Regions from separate parts of the Streptomyces sp. NPDC029956 genome, predicted to be linked through region 1. Evidence: riboswitches for the same ligand, from Rfam matches in the RefSeq annotation. Region 1 holds a riboswitch; the other holds the start of a gene.
The links. A riboswitch is a leader RNA that binds a small molecule or an ion and turns the genes downstream of it on or off. The one in region 1 is predicted to bind cobalamin.
Positions count from the first base shown of each region.

Region 2: it holds a riboswitch for cobalamin, as region 1 does, so the genes downstream of both, ACZ4XX_RS18260 (ribonucleoside-diphosphate reductase subunit alpha) here and ACZ4XX_RS31460 (hypothetical protein) in region 1, are expected to answer to the same signal.

Region 1 is NZ_JBVHZJ010000053.1:23,318-27,561, forward strand. It holds gene ACZ4XX_RS31445 (helix-turn-helix domain-containing protein) at 1-817, opposite strand, end outside; gene ACZ4XX_RS31450 (hypothetical protein) at 958-1,167, shown strand; gene ACZ4XX_RS31455 (hypothetical protein) at 1,337-2,197, shown strand; cobalamin riboswitch at 2,179-2,311, shown strand; gene ACZ4XX_RS31460 (hypothetical protein) at 2,493-2,741, shown strand; gene ACZ4XX_RS31465 (hypothetical protein) at 2,954-4,244, shown strand, end outside.
Region 2 is NZ_JBVHZJ010000020.1:43,154-51,024, forward strand. It holds gene mctP (monocarboxylate uptake permease MctP) at 1-1,203, shown strand, start outside; gene ACZ4XX_RS18250 (hypothetical protein) at 1,287-1,898, shown strand; gene ACZ4XX_RS18255 (GNAT family N-acetyltransferase) at 1,942-2,442, shown strand; cobalamin riboswitch at 2,465-2,630, shown strand; gene ACZ4XX_RS18260 (ribonucleoside-diphosphate reductase subunit alpha) at 2,764-5,142, shown strand; gene ACZ4XX_RS18265 (ribonucleotide-diphosphate reductase subunit beta) at 5,142-6,158, shown strand; gene def (peptide deformylase) at 6,229-6,864, opposite strand; gene ACZ4XX_RS18275 (tetratricopeptide repeat protein) at 6,932-7,871, opposite strand, start outside.

The DNA.
Region 1 (4,244 bases):
GGACTATCACGGCTTCTAGTTGACGTGTCGACTCGTCCTTGGCGAGGGAGAGCTCGGCCCGCAGGGTTTCCAGCTGACGTTCCGACTCTTCGAGCACGGCCTGCATGGCCACGAGTCTGGCCTCGAGTTCGCTTGCCTGGCGCTGCGCCTCGTGCGCGGCGGCCTGTGCGGCATCTGCCTGCTGGCGGAGCGCGCGAAGTCCCGTGACGACCAAGGCGGACGAGATGGAGCCGTCGCGGGCCAGGACCAGCTCCTTGGACGGCCCAAACGATGCAGCGCCCTCCGACTCCGGTGCGGCACTGTGTCCCGGATCAGGGATGGCCGACGCCGGAGTCTCGTCGACCCTGTCCACCGACGAGTCGGGAGATGAGCCCGTGACGCTGCGCTGGGCGGCCACCTCATCGTCCCGGAGTGCCAGGAGAGCTTCCGTCTGAAGCGACCCTCGCTCATCTTCGCGCCACCTTGCCAGGGCCGCAGAATTGAGAGAGCTGCCTGAACCGCTGCGCAGTGCCGCCGCAGCCGTCTCGTCGGCCCGGCGTGACTGCACGGCAGCGTCGGCCCTCCGCCACAACTCAACCCATCTGTTCGGGTCCTCATAGCGCCTCGCCTGCCTGGAAAGAAGGTCGACGATCATCAGAAGGCTCTCGAGATTGGGCAGCCTCTTGCCGCTGAAGACGTGATAGAGCGTCGACCTCCCCATCTGAAGACGACTGGCAATGCGGTCCAGTGTCGGCTGGTCTGCCTGCCGCCGCAGGTCTCGCAAGTGGCGCACCAGCTCGACGAGTTCCTCAGGCCCGTCGTCGGGGAGCGCGCTCATAGGTCGTCCGACCATCCGTCGTGTCACCGCCTCTCACCTGGGCATTCGCGTTGTCTCTGAATTGTCTCTACGATTCGAGAGAATCGGGCGCAGTGCCGGTCCGACACGGCGTCATCCTTCACCTCTGCGGGGGAGTTCACATGCTTATCGCCGCCGGCTCCGCCCAGACCCCCTACGTGCTGATTGCGCTCCTGGTGGGCCTGGTCGCGGGCGGTCTGGTGTTCCACATCTCCACCCGGCCACCGCTCAACATGGCCCTTGGCCCGGCGTTCCTCTCCGGCGGCGCTGCCGCCGGGGTGGTGATACCACTCGCCCTCCAGGTTCTGGAGCAGCTGGGTCTGCTCACCTAACCAGGGCGCGACCTTCCCGCGGGGCGCCGGACCGAAAGGTCCCGCGTCCCACTGTTTCGTCGCGGCCATCCTTCCCCCTGCTTCGCCGATGGATCGTCACGCCTCGTTCTATCGCGTCGGATAAGGAGAGCTTATCCGACGTGATTACCCATCCGGCTACCGTTCCGCCATGACGACCACACCCCGCCCGCGCTTCTCCGTCCGCGCCGGCCTCGCCGACCCCGAGTTCGATGGACCGTTCGAGGGGGTGCCCCATCACCTCACGGGCCCGCTGCAGAAGTGGGTGGAGGATGCGCTCTTCGTCGGGGGCGGCCGATACAACGAAGCCACCGCACAGCTTCTGTGCGTGCGGCTGCGGATCCCCGTCCTGAGCGAACGCGCTGGATTGTTCCCCTACACGAAGACCCTCACGAGCCGTACGGGGGACGACCTGCTCGACATCGTTGACGCGCTGCTCGGTTACTGGTTCGAGATCGAGGTTGACGGATCGATCGGGACCCTCAACCGGCTGCTCGACAACGGCGGATCCGCATACCGGGTAACGGACATGGAGGACGGCCTGGAGGAGCGCGTCACCCCGGCCGCGAGGGATGCGGTGAGGCAGGCCATCACCGAAGCTGCAGACCAGCAGAACGCCGGCTCCGCGTCCGACCACCTCGAAGTGGCATGGAAGGCCGCGTACGGGCGCGGTCCGGATGCGGTGCGGGCGTACAGCGAGTCCATCAAGGCCGTCGAGGCCGCGGCGCACGCCGTCATCCAGCCGAACAACGCCAAGGCCACGCTCGGCACCATGCTTGGCGAGATCAAGAACGCCCGGCACAAGTTCGTCGCCGCGATCCCTTCGACCGGCGGCGATGCGATCGCCCCGGCGGAAGCGATGATGCGCGCTCTGTGGGACGGCCAGACGTCGCGGCACGGTGGCCAGACGCCCACGTCGCCCGAGACGCTGGAGTCGGCCCGGGCCGGCGTGCACCTCGCCGCCGCACTCGTGCAGTGGTTCGTCTCAGGAGCCGTCATCCGCACCCCCTGAGCCGTACAATGAGCCCTGGACGCAGGGGAATCCGGCGTGAATCCGGAACTGTCCCGCAACGGTGTGCGCCTTGAAGGCGTGAGTCCGAGGACCTGCCCATCCAGAACGTGCCCGAGCGTGTCCGCGCGCCCGTGCCCTTCTGGGAGGGCTTCGGGATATCGGCTCGAAGCCCGATCCGTATCGGATCGGGCTTTCTTACTGTCGGCCTCCAGGTCTCTCCAACGAAGGGGCGAGGTCTGCGCGAGCGCGCAGACGAGTTGCCGCCGCACCGGCGGAGACAGCCCAGGAGGACTTCGTGACCATTCAGATCGCGCCGCTGGCGGCCCTGCTCCTTGTGATGGGCATCAGCGTCGGCATCACGGTCTTCATGTACACCGCGCGCGCTCAAGGAGCTGGCGGTCGCGGCGACCTGGGGACGGCGATCGCCTCGGGGGCGGCCGTAGCAATGCTGCTGGCAGCCCTGTTCGCCCCCGGGTTCGGCGAGCCCCCGGCGACCCCCGCGACGTCGACGAATACCCCCCGAGCGGTCACGCCTGCCCACTAGCCGACGAGCCGGTGCGGCATGGGTCGGTTACCGACAACCGGCGTACGCCTCAGCTGCTGTCCGGCACGGTCACCCTCGTACGCGGCGCGAGGACGCCAGACCACGAGGTTGGCCGAAAATGCTGCACAAGGAAGGTTGGTGACGATGTATAAGAGAGCATAGGGAGTGTTGCACAAGGAGTGCAGCGCCCAGCATAGATTGAGGAGTACGCCGTGACTGTCCATCTGTATCCGCTCGCGAACGGGCTGAGCACCGACCACCCGGTGCCCGGGCTGCCGTTCGTCGATGACTCGCACATCCCGCTCGACGAGGGCCCCGAGGCCATCGAGGCCGTGGGCCGCAATAAGGGAGAGGGGATGTGGGGCCGTTTCGACCTCCACCGTGCTTCCGGCGGCTGGCGGGCCTTCACCACCGACCCGCTCGACAACTCGCTCGGCTGGTCGGTGCGCTACCACCCCGAGCACGGCCGGACCGTCCTGCTGATGAAGGACGACGACACCTCCACCCTGCACAGCACCTGGGACGGCGAGCAGCTGTTCTACCGGGCCGGCGGCTACTGGTTCGACGGCGCCGCCTGGTACCGGCCCGGACAGGTCTGGGACCCCGTCGAGCAGGACTACGAGAAGCGCCAGGCGCGCGCCGCGGTCACCGTCAGCGCCGCCGACATGCTCGACCGCCGCGCCGACGCGGCCCGGGCCGCCGTGCTCGACGTCGCCGCCATCGACGCCGAGGCGCCGGCACCGGTGGTGGCGAACTGGGGCGACCACCTGGCGCTGTGGGCCGCCCACCAGGCCGAGCGCGATGGCGCGCTGCCGCTGGAGAAGTGCGTGGTCGACCTCGCCACCCCGGAGCTGAGCGGCGCCCAGCTGATCGGCGTGCCGGAGATGGCCGAGCTCGGCGGCATCACCGCCTCGACGCTGCGGGCCTACATCTCGCGCGGCAACAGCGAGGTGCCCCAGCCGCAGGCCCAGGTCGGCGGCCGTGACCAGTGGGCCCGGGCCGTGGCCGACGACTGGGTCGAGGCCCGCCGGCGCTCCTACGAGGGCGTCCGGGCCGTGATGTCGGCCGGTGACCTCTACCAGCTCTCCCGCGGGGCGGCGGAGGTCCGTGACCACTTCGCCGATGACTTCCAGAACACCCTGTGGGGAAGGCCGGACGTGCGCAAGCGGTGGATCCTGCGCGCCCGCAACGAGGACTCCGTCCGGGAGATCGCCGACGCGCTGGCCTGGAACGTCGCCAGCAGCCTGGACCGCGTCCTGCCCACCCACGTCCTCGGCCACACCGTCGAGAGCGCCGTGCTGCACGACTTCGCCGACGCCATCGACCTGGACCGCGAGGTGCGGGCCCGGCCGAAGAAGGCGAGGGCGAAGGAGTGGCTGCACCTGTACCTCTCGCGGCCGATCGCGGAGATGCTCGTCTGGTTCATCCGCCACCACCCCGAGTCCGCCCACCACTACATCGGCGAGATCACCCGCGAAGCCCACACCCGCTGGGAGATCCCGG
Region 2 (7,871 bases), on a different contig from region 1:
CCGTACATCGCGCTCCAGCTCGTCGGCATCCAGGCCGTCCTGGACGTGATGGGCGTCGGCGGCGGCGAGAACACCCACTGGTTCATCAAGGACCTGCCGCTGCTCATCGCCTTCGGTGTCCTCGCGGCGTACACGTACTCCTCGGGCCTGCGCGCCCCCGCGCTCATCGCCTTCGTCAAGGACACCCTGATCTACATCGTCATCGCGGTGGCGATCATCTACATCCCGATCAAGCTGGGCGGCTTCGACGAGATCTTCGCCAAGGCGGGCGAGGCGTACGCGCAGACCAACCCGGCGACCGGCAAGCCGCGCGGCTCGCTCGTCCCCGGTGAGGCCGGCCAGTGGACGTACGCGACGCTGGCGCTCGGCTCGGCGCTCGCGCTGTTCATGTACCCGCACTCCATCACGGCGACGCTGTCGTCCCGGAGCCGTGAGGTCATCCGCCGCAACACCACGATCCTGCCGCTGTACTCGCTGATGCTGGGCCTGCTCGCGCTGCTCGGCTTCATGGCGATCGCCGCCGGGATCCAGGTGAAGAACGGCCAGCTCGCCATCCCGCAGCTGTTCGAGACGATGTTCCCGGACTGGTTCGCGGGCGTCGCGTTCGCCGCGATCGGCATCGGCGCGCTCGTACCCGCCGCGATCATGTCGATCGCCGCGGCCAACCTCTTCACCCGCAACATCTACAAGGACTTCATCAAACCGGACGCCACCCCGGCCCAGGAGACCAAGGTCTCCAAGCTGGTCTCGCTGCTCGTGAAGGTCGGCGCGCTCGCCTTCGTCCTCACCATGGACAAGACGGTCGCGATCAACTTCCAGCTGCTCGGCGGCATCTGGATCCTGCAGACCTTCCCGGCCCTCGTCGGCGGTCTCTTCACCCGCTGGTTCCACCGCTGGGCGCTGCTCGCCGGCTGGGCCGTCGGCATGATCTACGGCACGGTCGCCGCCTACGGGGTCGCCAGCCCCACCCAGAAGCACTTCGGCGGCTCCTCCGCGGAGATCCCGGGCATCGGCGAGATCGGCTACATCGGTCTCACCGCCTTCCTCCTCAACGTCCTCGTCACGGTCGTCCTGACCTTCGTCCTCAAGGCCGTGAAGGCCCCCGAGGGCATCGACGAGACCTCCCCGGAGGACTACACGGCCGACGCGGGCGACCGCGGTGTCGACCCGAAGCTCCCGAAGGTCGGCGCCGAGACCCACTGATCCGGCGCCGGACCTGACGAAGGCCGCCCTGCCCCACCCGGAGGCATGGCGGCCTTCGCCGTCCCCGGGCGAGGATGCGGGACATGCGCACCCGACCACTCCTCGCCCCGCTCGCCCTGCTCCCCTTCACCCTCGCCCTCGCCGTCACCGGTTGCGGCACCGAGACGGCGGGCGGCCCCCCGACGCCCGACGCGGCCGAGCTGGACGCCCGTGCCCGCTGGGCACAGACCGACAAGGACCATGTGTACGTCACCGAGGCCGAGGGCTTCGAAGCCTCCCGGATGGCGTCGGGGGTCGTCGGCGACGACGGCTTCCAGGTCTCCTACCTGCGGAAGGACGGCGTCCGCCTGACCGTCTCCGCCGAGCGCCGCCCCTTCTCGGAGAAGGAGTGCGCCGCGGCGGACAGCGCCGGGTCCGACGGCTGCGTCCGGGACGGAGACCGCTGGTACCTCCGCTCCCCCGGGCAGCACGCGTACGTACGCACCGAGAACGGGCTGCGCGTCGAGGTCGCCGCCCCGCTCACGGTGGACCGGAAGGCACTCCGGGGCGCCGCCGAGCGCACCCACCGCGCCGACGCCGCCGACCTCGACGCCGTCCTGCCGGAGCAGACGGGCGGCGGGCGGCCCGTCGGACGCGGCGACCTGCCGCCGGTGGGCGACGGCGCACCCGACAACTCGGTGGGGGCCGGCGGCTGAGACCCGCTGGGGGCCTCCGGGCCGCCGGAGGCACACTGCCCTCATGGACTTCACGATCAGGGCGGTACGGCCCGAGGACCACGAGGCGCTCGGTGAACTCACCGCGGGGACCTATCTGAACGACGGGCTGCTGAAGTACGGGGCGGAGGACTCGTATCTGCACGTGCTCCGGGACACCGCCCGGCGGGCGCGCGAGAGCGAGGTGCTCGTCGCCGAGGACGGCGACGGGCGACTGCTCGGCGGGGTGACCTTCGCCACCGGCTCGACCCCGTGGGCGGACATCGCCGTCGAGGGCGAGGCCGAGTTCCGGATGCTCGTGGTCTCCCGGGAGGCCCGCGGCCGGGGCGTCGGAGAGGCCCTCGTACGGGCCTGTATCGACCGCGCACGGGCCCTCCCCGGGTGCCGGCGCATCGTGCTGTCCACGGACGCCACGATGGTCTCCGCGCACCGGATCTACGAGCGTCTGGGCTTCGTCCGCACCCCGGACCGGGACTGGGAGCCCCTCCCCGACCACCGCCTGCGCACCTACTCCTTGGAGTTCTGAGCCGGGGGGGGCGACACAACATGTGGGGGGTTCCGCAAGCGGCGCCCCCCACATGTATGCTCATCCTCGCTGTCGACGCAGGGGAATCCGGCGCGAATCCGGAACTGTCCCGCAACGGTGTGCTTCGTACGGATACGACGTATTCGGGCGAGGTGAGTCCGAGGACCTGCCGCCAGCGCATCCGGTCCGTCCGTTCCGGGTGCCAACGACGTCCGGGCCTCGCGGAGTGGGCCGGTGGAAGCGTCGCGTCCGGCGTTACGGATGCCCGCATGCCCGCCATCCCCCGCCGCGGCCCCGAGCCGAGCGAGGGAGAGCCCCCACGTGACCATCGCGCCCGCCGATCCGGCTTCCGCCGAGGCTTCCGCGGTCGAGAGCGACGGCCCCGGGACCGTGCTGCTGCGGACCCTGACCGACCTCACCGCCGATCTCCCCGACACCGACCCCGGCAAGGTCGCCGCCGCCGCACTGCGCGGCCGCAGCGCAGTGGCGGACGAGGCGGAACTGCGCGAGCTGGCCACCGAGTCGGCCGCCGGTCTGATCGCCGAGGACCCGGCGTACTCCCGGCTCGCCGCCCGGCTCCTGACGATCACGATCGCCGACGAGGCCGCCGGCCAGGGCTCCTTCTCCTTCTCGGCCTCCGTCGCCGTCGGTCACCGCGAGGGCCTGATCGCCGACCGCACCGCCGAGTTCGTCGCGCTGCACGCGGACCGGCTCGACGCGACGATCGACGCGACCGCCGACGACCGCTTCGGCTACTTCGGTCTGCGCACCCTCTACTCGCGCTACCTGCTGCGCCACCCGATCACCCGCAAGGTGGTCGAGACCCCGCAGCACTTCATGCTCCGTGTGGCCTGCGGCCTCGCCGAGGACGACAGCGTCCGCGCGCTCGACGAGGTCACCGCCCTCTACCGCCTGATGAGCCGGCTCGACTACCTGCCGTCCTCCCCCACGCTCTTCAACTCCGGCACCCGCCACCCGCAGATGTCCTCCTGCTACCTCCTGGACTCCCCGCAGGACGAGCTGGACTCCATCTACGACCGCTACCACCAGGTCGCGCGCCTCTCGAAGCACGCGGGCGGCATCGGCCTCTCCTACTCCCGCATCCGCGCCCGCGGTTCGCTGATCCGCGGCACCAACGGGCACTCCAACGGCATCGTGCCGTTCCTGAAGACCCTCGACGCCTCCGTCGCCGCCGTGAACCAGGGCGGCCGCCGCAAGGGCGCCGCCGCCGTCTACCTGGAGACCTGGCACGCGGACATCGAGGAGTTCCTGGAGCTCCGCGACAACACGGGCGAGGACCAGCGCCGTACGCACAACCTGAACCTGGCGCACTGGATCCCCGACGAGTTCATGCGCCGCGTCAACGCCGACGCCGACTGGTCGCTGTTCTCCCCCTCGGACGTGCCCGAGCTCGTCGACCTGTGGGGCGCGGAGTTCGACGCCGCCTACCACAAGGCCGAGGCCGCGGGCCTGGCCCGCAAGACGATGCCGGCCCGCGACCTGTACGGCCGCATGATGCGGACCCTGGCCCAGACCGGCAACGGCTGGATGACCTTCAAGGACGCCTCGAACCGGACGGCCAACCAGACCGCCGAGCCCGGCCACACCGTCCACTCCTCCAACCTCTGCACGGAGATCCTGGAGGTCACCGACGACGGCGAGACCGCGGTCTGCAACCTGGGCTCGGTCAACCTCGGCGCCTTCGTCGTCGACGGCGACATCGACTGGGAGCGCCTCGACTCCACCGTCCGCACGGCCGTCACCTTCCTCGACCGGGTCGTCGACATCAACTTCTACCCGACCGAGCAGGCGGGCCGCTCCAACGCCCGCTGGCGCCCGGTCGGCCTGGGCGCGATGGGCCTCCAGGACGTCTTCTTCCAGCTGAAGCTGCCGTTCGACTCCGCCGAGGCGCGCGCGCTGTCCACCCGTATCGCCGAGCGCATCATGCTCGCCGCGTACGAGGCCTCCGCCGACCTCGCCGAGCGCAGCGGTCCGGTCCCCGCCTGGGACAAGACCCGCGCCGCCCGCGGTGTGCTCCACCCGGACCACTACGAGGTCGAGCTGAACTGGCCGGAGCGCTGGGCCGCGCTGCGCGAGCGGATCGCCGCCGTCGGCATGCGCAACAGCCTCCTCCTCGCCATCGCTCCGACCGCGACGATCGCCTCGATCGCCGGCGTGTACGAGTGCATCGAGCCGCAGGTCTCCAACCTGTTCAAGCGCGAGACGCTCTCGGGCGAGTTCCTCCAGGTCAACTCGTACCTGGTCGACGAGCTGAAGGAGCTCGGCGTGTGGGACGCGCAGACCCGTGAGGCGCTGCGCGAGTCCAACGGCTCGGTGGCCGGCTTCACCTGGGTCCCGGCCGAGGTCCGCGAGCTGTACCGCACGGCGTGGGAGATCCCGCAGCGCGGCCTGATCGACATGGCCGCCGCCCGGACCCCGTTCCTCGACCAGTCGCAGTCGCTGAACCTGTTCCTGGAGACGCCGACGATCGGCAAGCTGTCGTCGATGTACGCGTACGCCTGGAAGCAGGGTCTGAAGACCACGTACTACCTGCGCTCCCGTCCGGCGACCCGGATCGCCCGCGCCGCCCAGGCCGCGGCGCCCACCGCCGCCACCATCCCCGTCCAGCAGGCGACCCCCGACGCGGACGCCCTCGCCTGCTCCCTTGAGAACCCCGAGTCCTGCGAGGCCTGCCAGTAATGAGCACCAACGAGAAGAAGAACCTCCTCGACCCGGGCTTCGAGCTGACCCTCCGTCCGATGCGCTACCCGGACTTCTACGAGCGCTACCGCGACGCGATCAAGAACACCTGGACCGTGGAGGAGGTCGACCTCCACTCGGACGTCGCCGACCTCGCCAAGCTGACCCCGGCCGAGCAGCACATGATCGGCCGACTGGTCGCGTTCTTCGCGACGGGCGACTCGATCGTCTCGAACAACCTGGTCCTGACGCTCTACAAGCACATCAACTCCCCGGAGGCGCGCCTGTACCTGTCGCGCCAGCTGTTCGAGGAGGCCGTGCACGTCCAGTTCTACCTGACGCTGCTCGACACCTACCTGCCCGACCCGGACGACCGCGCGGCCGCGTTCGACGCGGTCGAGGAGATCCCCTCCATCCGCGAGAAGGCGCAGTTCTGCTTCAAGTGGATGGACTCGGTCGAGAAGATCGAGCGCCTGGAGACGGCCGCCGACCGCCGCCGCTTCCTGCTGAACCTGATCTGCTTCGCCGCGTGCATCGAGGGCCTGTTCTTCTACGGCGCCTTCGCGTACGTGTACTGGTTCCGGTCCCGCGGCCTGCTGCACGGCCTCGCGACCGGCACGAACTGGGTCTTCCGCGACGAGAGTTGTCACATGGACGCCGCCTTCGCGTTCGTCGACACCGTGCGGGAGGAGGAGCCGGATCTCTTCGACGACGAACTCGGCCGCCAGATCACCGACATGATCAAGGAAGCCGTCGAGGCGGAGCTGCAGTTCGGCCGCGACCTCTGCGGTGACGGCCTTCCCGGCATGAACACCGAGTCGATGCGCGAGTACCTCCAGTGCGTCGCCGACCAGCGCCTCGTACGCCTCGGCCTCCCGCCGGTGTACGGCTCCGGCAACCCCTTCTCCTTCATGGAGCTCCAGGGCGTCCAGGAACTCACCAACTTCTTCGAGCGCCGCCCGTCCGCCTACCAGGTGGCGGTCGAGGGCTCGGTGGACCTGGACGAGGACTTCTAGGACTCCGCCGCACGCAGAAGGGCCCCGCACTCGGGTGAGTGCGGGGCCCTCCTCGTACGCGTACCGGCGATCAGGCGTTCGGCACCGTCTCGTAGCGCGGGGTGCCCTCTTCCATCTGGCGCAGGGCGTCCTTGCGGTCCCGCTTGGAGAGGCGGTCGATGTACAGGTAGCCGTACAGGTGGTCCGTCTCGTGCTGGAGGCAGCGGGCGAAGTAGCCCGTGCCGCGCACCTTGATCGGGTTGCCCTGGGCGTCCTGGCCGTGGACCTCCGCGTAGTCGGGGCGGGCCAGCTCGGCGTAGGCGGTCGGCACGGAGAGGCAGCCCTCGTTGGACTCGTCGAGGACGCGCAGCTCGGCCGGGAGCTCCTGGAGGACCGGGTTGACCACGACACCGGTGTGCCGGGCGCCCTCGTCGTCGGGGCAGTCGTAGACGAAGACCTTGAGGTCCACGCCGATCTGGTTGGCGGCGAGGCCCACGCCCTCGGCGGCCTTCTGGCTGGCGAACATGTCGTCGATGAGCGCCGCGAGCGAGTCGTCGAACTCGGTGACGTCCTTGCACTCCTTGTGGAGCACCGGGTTGCCGACCACCGTGATCGGGCGGGCCGTGCCGCGCTCACGGTGAGCGAGCTCCCGCTCCTCGCAGTTCTCCGTGTCCACGACGAACCCGTCGTTGATCTGCGTCTGCTCGTCCGTCTCCTGCTGCGCCATGTCCGGCCGCGCCTTCCTGAAAACCCGATTCCGTCGGAAGACAGCCTACGGGCCCGGCAGGGAACGCTCAGCAGACCTCTTCGAGATCGCGCCACTCACGGCTGTCGGGACTGTCCGCCACCCAGCCGTCGAGGAGCCCGCGGACCAGGCCGGCCGGGGCCGCGATGCCGCACTCCCGCTCCGGGACCCACAGCTCGCCGGGCGAGCGGTGCCCGAGCGGCCCGGGGTGGCCCGGCTCGCTGTGGTCGTGCGGGTCGGAGTGCTCGCCCTCGCCCTCGGCGCTCGGCATGGTCGACTCGGAGCAGGCGCGACAGAGCAGCCGCACGGAGGACGACCAGTCCTCCGCGGCGAAGCCCGCTTCCGCGGCGAGCTGCTCCAGGGCGTCCCGGTCGGCCTCGGTGGCGGCCTCCAGGAGCACCACCCAGGTGGGAACGGGTGAGGGGGCCCACAGCTCGATCTCGTCGAAGACCGGGTAGGAGGGGCCGGCGGTGGTGGTGCGCTCGCCGTTCGGGACGCCGTCGTGGAGGACGACCTCGCCCCAGCGGCGTCCGGAGGACGGCAGCGGAATGGAGAGGACCTCGATCCGGGCGGGGTCGAGCCGGCGGCCCCACACGACCTCGGCCTCGCCCTCGGGCGACAGCCGGACGGCGGCGCTGCCCAGCTCCATCCCGGCGGGCTCACCGGTGCCCGCGGCGGCGCCGGGGACCTTCAGTCCGTAGGCCTGCCAGGCGCGGCGGGCCAGCGGCCAGTCCTGGAGGGCGGTCGCGGCGATGCCCACGTTCCACCAGTCGGGGGCGCCGCTCTCCTTGTCGAGCAGGGCGACGGCACGGAGCCCGGCGGCGCGCGCCTGCTCCCAGTCGTGCCGGAACTTGTGCAGCAGCGCCAGGTTGAACCAGGACTCCGAGAGCCAGGGCTCCAGATCCGCCGCGCGCGTCAGGAGTGCGCCCGCGTCCTCGTACCGGCCGTCGCCGATCAGCGTGAACGCGCGGTCGGTGGCCTGCCGCCAT